Regions from separate parts of the Streptomyces sp. NPDC046985 genome, predicted to be linked through region 2. Evidence: riboswitches for the same ligand, from Rfam matches in the RefSeq annotation. Region 2 holds a riboswitch; the other holds the start of a gene.

Region 1 (3,396 bases), on a different contig from region 2:
CCAGCCGCTCCACCTCGGCCATGTCGACCCGGCCGTCCTCGCCCACGCGGTAGGCGACGACGGCGTAGAGCTTGCCGGAGAAGTTGATCTTCATGCCGTGGGTCAGGTGCCCGCCGTGCGCGAGGTCCAGGCCCATGATCGTGTCGCCGGGCTTGAGCAGCGCGAACATCGCCGCCGCGTTGGCCTGGGCGCCGGAGTGCGGCTGCACGTTGGCGTGCTCGGCGCCGAACAGCGCCTTGATCCGGTCGACGGCGATCCGCTCGATCACGTCGACGTGCTCGCAGCCGCCGTAGTAGCGGCGGCCCGGGTAGCCCTCGGCGTACTTGTTGGTCAGAACGGAGCCCTGCGCCTCCATCACCGCGAGCGGCGCGAAGTTCTCCGAGGCGATCATCTCCAGCGTGGACTGCTGGCGGCGCAGCTCGGCGTCGACCGCGGCGGCCACGTCCGGGTCCAGCTCGTGCAGGGGGGTGTCGAGAACGGTGGTGTGCTCAGTCATCTGCTCGCGTCCGCTCCTCAGCCCGCGTTCTGGGCCGTGTACTCGTCGGCGGTGAGCAGGTCGCCCGGCTCGTCGGCGACCCGCACCCGGAACAGCCAGCCGCCCTCGAAGGGCTCGGAGTTCACCAGCGACGGGTCGTCCACCACGTTCTGGTTGACCTCGGTGATCTCGCCGCCGACCGGCGAGTACAGGTCGGACACCGACTTGGTGGACTCCAGCTCGCCGCAGGTCTCGCCCGCGGCCACGCTGTCGCCGACCTCGGGGAGCTGGGCGTAGACGACGTCGCCGAGCGCGTTGGCCGCGAACTCCGTGATGCCGACCGTCGCGACGCCGTCCTCGGCGGGCGACAGCCACTCGTGCTCTTTGCTGTACCGCAGCTTCTGGGGGTTGCTCATGGCCTGAATTCTCCTGTACGCGGGGGGGTGCTGAGGAAGGGGGGACGGCGAAGGGGCGTGCGGGGGCGGGGCGTGGAGCCCGTGCCACCGCCCGCCGCCGGCGGTCGTGCCGGAGCGCGCCGTCGGCGGCGGCACTCACGCCGCTGGCGAAGGGATCACTTCTGCCGCTTGTAGAAGGGCAGCGCCACGACCTCATACGGCTCGTGGCTGCCCCGGATGTCGACGCCGACACCCGACGTGCCCGGCGCGGCGTACGCGGCGTCCACGTAGGCCATGGCGATCGGCTTGCCCAGGGTGGGGGAGGGGGCGCCGGAGGTGACCTCGCCGATCACCTCGCCGCCGGCGACGACGGGGTATCCGGCGCGCGGCACGCGGCGGCCCTCGGCGACCAGGCCGACCAGGACGCGCGGCGGCTTCCGCTCGGCGCGCTCCGCGGCCTCCCGCAGCGCCTCGCGGCCCACGAAGTCGCCCTCCTTGCCGAACTTGACCACCCGGCCGAGCCCGGCGTCGAACGGGGTCAGCTCGGTCGTCAGCTCGTGCCCGTACAGCGGCATGCCGGCCTCCAGGCGCAGCGTGTCGCGGCAGGACAGCCCGCACGGGATCAGCCCGGCGTCCGCGCCGGCGTCGGTCAGCGCCGTCCACAGCTTCTCGGCGCCGTCCGGGGCGACGAACAGCTCGAAGCCGTCCTCGCCGGTGTAGCCGGTGCGCGCGATCAGCGCCGGGACCCCGGCGACCGTGCCGGGCAGCCCGGCGTAGTACTTCAGGCCGTCGAGGTCGGCGTCGGTCAGGGACGCGAGGATCGCGGGGGAGGCGGGGCCCTGCACCGCGATCAGGGCGTAGGCGTCCCGGTCGTCGCGGACCTCGGCGTCGAAGCCGGCCGCCCGCTCGGTGAGGGCGTCCAGGACGGTCTGGGCGTTGGAGGCGTTGGCGACGACCATGTAAGTGGTCTCGGCCAGGCGGTAGACGATCAGATCGTCCAGGATGCCGCCGTCGGCCCGGCAGATCATGGTGTAGCGGGCGCGGCCCGCGCCCACGGAGGCGATGTCGCCGACCAGGGCGTGGTTCAGCAGGGCGGCGGCCTGCGGTCCGGCGACGGTGATCTCGCCCATGTGGGACAGGTCGAACAGGCCCGCCGTGGTGCGCACGGCCAGGTGCTCGTCGCGCTCGGAGCCGTAGCGCAGCGGCATGTCCCAGCCGGCGAAGTCGGTCATCGTCGCACCGAGCGAGCGGTGCAGCGCGTCCAGCGCGGTGCGGCGGGGCTGAGGGGGTGCGGAACTGCTCATCGGGCGGTCTCCCAGGCGTGGCGGGCGAGGACGGAACTCGTGTCCTCCCCATCTGTCATCGAAAACCTGAGAGGTTCGCCCTGACCGCCGCCGGACGGTCACGGCTTGCACCGTGGGTGGGGCCGCCGCGGCGGCCCGCTTTTCAGATGTGCCTCGCCCGCGCGGTAACGGGGCCTGAGAGATTCAAGGGAGGGACTTGCTCCTTCGGCGCCCCAGCCGAAGCTGCTGCTGGGGACTCTCCCGCGCGGATTCAAACGGCCGGTATGCAGTTGGCGGACTCATCATCGCACGCCCGGCCCGCCGGGGGCAGCGCGATCTCCGTCACCGACCGGTGGCGGACCGCACATGACCGCCGCGCGCGAACACCCTGCCGTCACCGGCTGGTGGCGGACCGCGCACGGGCGGTGCGTGCGGGCGTGCGGGGGCCGTTCCCCTCCCCGCGTGCCGCGGTCTCCCGGCAGCGGCCCGTCGTCCCGCACCGCCGCGCGCGGACACGCTGCCGTCACCGGCCGGTGACGGACCCCGCACGGGCGGTGCGCGCGGGCACGCGGAGACCGTTCCCCTCCCCGCGTGCCGCGGTCTCCCGGCAGTGGCCCGTCGTCCCGCACCGCCGCGCGCGGACACGCTGCCGTCACCGGCCGGTGACGGACCCCGCACGGGCGGTGTGCGCGGGCACGCGGGGGCCGTTCCCCTCCCCGCGTGCCGCGCTCTCCCGTCCGCGGCCCGTCGTCCCGCGCCCCGGACCCGCGCCCGCGCGCGCTCGGCGGCCGAGCCGTGCCGGGCCGGGCCGGGCCGGAGCGCGGAGCGGATGCGCCGGGCGGCCCGGAGCGCGTGCGCCCGGCGGCCCGGAGCGCGGGGCGAGCGGGTCGGCCGGTCCGGCGGTCGTACCGGTTAGCCTTTCCACCACAGCAGCGGTTCCCAGCAGGCGGTAGGCGAATGGACTTCCCGGCGGAATACTCCGCGGACTTCCCGGCGAACTTCCCGGTGCAGACGCACCCCCACTCCGGCGGCGGGTGGCCCGGCAACGAGGTGGAGGAGGTGCTGTCGGCCTCCCTCGGCGCCCCCGCGTCCGCCGGACGGATCGTGGAGGCGCTGGGCCGCGGCTTCCTGTGGGTGCCGCTGCCCGGCGGCCGCGGCCCGCACGGCGGTCCGCTGGACCTGCCCACCCTGGAGATCGACGGCCAGGTGTACGTGCCGGCCTTCAGCTCCGAGGAGCAGATCC
Region 2 (3,396 bases):
GCCGAGCGGGAGGCCAAGTCGATCTCCGTGGAGGACACCTACGACGTGGACATCCACGACCGCCCGCGGGTCGGCCTTGAGGTCCAGCGGCTCGCCGACCGGTGCGTGCGCCGGCTGCGCGCGGCCGGTCTGTCGGGGCGCACCATCGTGCTGAAGGTCCGGCGCTACGACTTCTCCACGCTGACCCGCTCCGAGACGCTGCGCGGGCCCACCGACGATCTGTCGGTGGTGCGGGAGGCCGCGGCGCGGCTGCTGGACGCGGTGGACACCACCGGCGGGGTCCGGCTGCTCGGCGTGGGCGTGTCCGGGCTGGCCGACTACACCCAGGAGGACCTGTTCGCACAGGCCGCCGGGGCACGGGTGGAGACCGCCGAGGAGGAGGGGCCGGAGGAGCCGGTCCCGCGGTCGGAGACCGTCGAGCGGCACTGGCGGGCCGGCCGCGACGTGCGGCACACCGAGTTCGGGCACGGCTGGGTGCAGGGCAGCGGCCTGGGCCGGGTCACCGTCCGGTTCGAGACCCCCTGCTCTCCGCCGGGGCGTGTGAAGACCTTCCGCCTCGACGACCCCGCCCTGGAGCCCGCCGACCCCCTCCCGCTGGTCCGCCCCAGTCCCCTGGAGACCGCGGGCCCGGCACCCCTCGCCGCCGACGGCGCCGCCGCGCCCGGTGGGCCGCCCGCGCCGGACTGACACCGGACCGGCGCTGACACCGGACCGGCGGCGCCGCGGGAGACCGGCGCGAACGACGCGGTCCGAGGGCCCCGGCGGGGCCCTCGACGACGCGTACGGGAGCGCGGACGACAGCGGATGAGGCGGATGAGGCGGCCGTGAGAGCGGGGAGAACGACGAGAGCAGTGAAAGCGATAAATAGCACACGACGGGGTGCGGGGGGCCGGGATCGGGTCACGGCCCGGAGGGCGGGGTCAGGACTCCTCGGAGCCCGAACCGGCCAGCCTGCCGAAGTCGCGGTCCGCGAGGGCCGGGGGAGGGGCGGGGGCGACGTCGAGACCGTAGTGGTGGTAGAGCTGAAGCTCCTGCTCCGGGGAGAGGTGGCGGCCGACCCCGAAGTCGGGCGCCACCTTGATCAGCGCCCTCTCGAACGGGACGCGCAGGCCGCCCTCGACCAGTTCGCTCGGCTCCAGCGGGACGAAGGCGTCCCGGGAGAACAGGCCGGTGCGTATCGCCGCCCACTCCGGCGCCCCGGTGGCGTCGTCGAGGTAGACCTCGTCCACTGTGCCGATCTTGTGGCCGTTCCGGTCGAACGCCTTGCGGCCGATCAGGTTGCGCGGATCGATCTCCGTCTGCACGGTACCTCCACATGGTCGCAACTCATCCGTTGCCACTACAAAAGAGCACAATCGGCCATGCGGCCACTCGAGCCAGGCCCCGGAGGCCACTGGTACTCTGGCAAGCGGCTGCTGACCCCGTGCGGGAGAGCCCTCCAGCATCACTGGGGGCGCCGAAGGAGCAAATCCTCCCCGGAATCTCTCAGGCCCACGTACCGCACGGACGAGGTCACTCTGGAAAGCAGAGCGAGCGTCGACGGCGCCCGCTCTCACCGACGGTGCAAGCCGGACCCCCGCACGCGGTCCGGTGAAGCTCTCAGGTTGAGATGACAGAGGGGGAGGCCGTCGGGGCACCTGTGTCGTGGTGTCCCTCGAAGGTCGTGTCAGACCAGGAGGCCTCCGCTATGACCGCCCAGCGCATTCCGCTCTCCGAGCTCGAACAGGGCACCCCCTTCGAGCAGCGCCACATCGGCCCCGGCCAGGACGCGCGCGCCAAGATGCTCGCGCAGGTCGGCTACGGCTCGCTCGACGAGCTCACCGCGGCCGCGGTGCCCGACGTGATCAAGAACGCCGACTCGCTGGAGCTGCCGGGCGCCCGCACCGAGGCCGAGGTCCTCGCCGAGCTGCGTTCCCTCGCCGACCGCAATCAGGTCCTCGCCCCGATGATCGGCCTCGGCTACTACGGGACCTTCACCCCGCCGGTCATCCTGCGCAACGTCATGGAGAACCCGGCCTGGTACACGGCGTACACCCCGTACCAGCCCGAGATCTCCCAGGGGCGGCTGGAGGCGCTGCTCAACTTCCAGACCGTGGTCGCCGACCTCACCGGCCTGCCGACCTCCGGCGCCTCCCTCCTCGACGAGGGCACCGCCGCCGCCGAGGCGATGGCGCTCTCCCGGCGCATGGGCAAGAACAAGAAGGGCCTCTTCCTGGTCGACGCCGACGCGCTCCCGCAGACCATCGCGGTCATCGAGACCCGCGCGGAGCCCACCGGCGTCGAGGTCGTCGTCGCCGACCTCAGCGGAGGCATCCCCGAGGAGATCGCCGGGCGCGAGATCAACGGCGTGCTCCTCCAGTACCCGGGCGCCTCCGGCGCCGTGCGGGACCTCGGGCCTGTGATAGCCCAGGCGCACGAGCTGGGCGCGCTGGTCACCGTCGCCGCCGACCTGCTCGCCCTCACCCTGCTGAAGTCCCCCGGCGAGCTGGGCGCCGACATCGCCGTCGGCACCACCCAGCGCTTCGGCGTCCCGATGGGCTTCGGCGGGCCGCACGCCGGCTACATGGCGGTCAGCGAGAAGTTCGCCCGCAGCCTGCCCGGCCGCCTGGTCGGCGTCTCCGTCGACGCCGACGGCAACAAGGCGTACCGCCTCGCCCTCCAGACCCGCGAGCAGCACATCCGCCGCGAGAAGGCCACCAGCAACATCTGCACCGCCCAGGTGCTGCTCGCCGTCATGGCCGGCATGTACGCCGTGTACCACGGCCCCGAGGGCCTGAAGGCCATCGCCCAGCGCACCCACCGCTACGCCGCCGTCCTCGCCGAAGGGCTGCGCTCCGCAGGTCTCGGCCTCGTCCACGGCGCCTACTTCGACACGCTCACCGTCGAGGTCCCCGGCCGCGCCGCCGAGGTCGTCGCCGCGGCCCGGGAGGGCGGCGTCAACCTGCGCCTGGTCGACGCCGACCACGTCTCGATCGCCTGCGACGAGACCACCGCGCGGGCCCAGCTCCGCACCGTCCTCTCCGCCTTCGGCGCGCACGGCGACGTCGACGCGCTGGACGCCGCCGCCGAGGAGGCGCTGACCGGCGACCTGCTGCGCACCGACGCCTACCTCGCCCACCCCGTCTTCCACCAGTACCGCTCCGAGACCGCGATGCTGCGCTACCTGCGCCGGCTCGCCGACCGCGACTACGCGCTCGACCGCGGCATGATCCCGCTGGGCTCCTGCACCATGAAGCTCAACGCGACCACCGAGATGGAGCCGGTCACCTGGCCCGAGTTCGGGCAGTTGCACCCCTTCGCGCCCGCCGAGCAGGCGCGGGGCTACCTCACCCTCATCCACGAGCTGGAGGACCGGCTCGCCGAGGTCACCGGCTACGACTCGGTGTCCCTCCAGCC

What was found. Region 2 has a riboswitch for glycine ahead of gcvP (aminomethyl-transferring glycine dehydrogenase). Riboswitches for the same ligand answer to the same signal wherever they lie in the genome.
Region 1: linked by a shared signal. The riboswitch ahead of gcvT (glycine cleavage system aminomethyltransferase GcvT) and the one ahead of gcvP (aminomethyl-transferring glycine dehydrogenase) in region 2 are both predicted to bind glycine.

Annotation. Positions count from the first base shown of each region.
Region 1 covers NZ_JBEYWK010000012.1:194,219-197,614, reverse strand. Annotated here, with positions in the region: gene glyA (serine hydroxymethyltransferase) at 1-496, opposite strand, end outside; gene gcvH (glycine cleavage system protein GcvH) at 514-891, opposite strand; gene gcvT (glycine cleavage system aminomethyltransferase GcvT) at 1,047-2,174, opposite strand; glycine riboswitch at 2,327-2,427, opposite strand; gene ABZ861_RS17775 (enhanced serine sensitivity protein SseB) at 3,111-3,396, shown strand, end outside.
Region 2 covers NZ_JBEYWK010000007.1:9,784-13,179, forward strand. Annotated here, with positions in the region: gene ABZ861_RS10780 (DNA polymerase IV) at 1-687, shown strand, start outside; gene ABZ861_RS10785 (PRC-barrel domain-containing protein) at 921-1,304, opposite strand; glycine riboswitch at 1,417-1,511, shown strand; gene gcvP (aminomethyl-transferring glycine dehydrogenase) at 1,688-3,396, shown strand, end outside.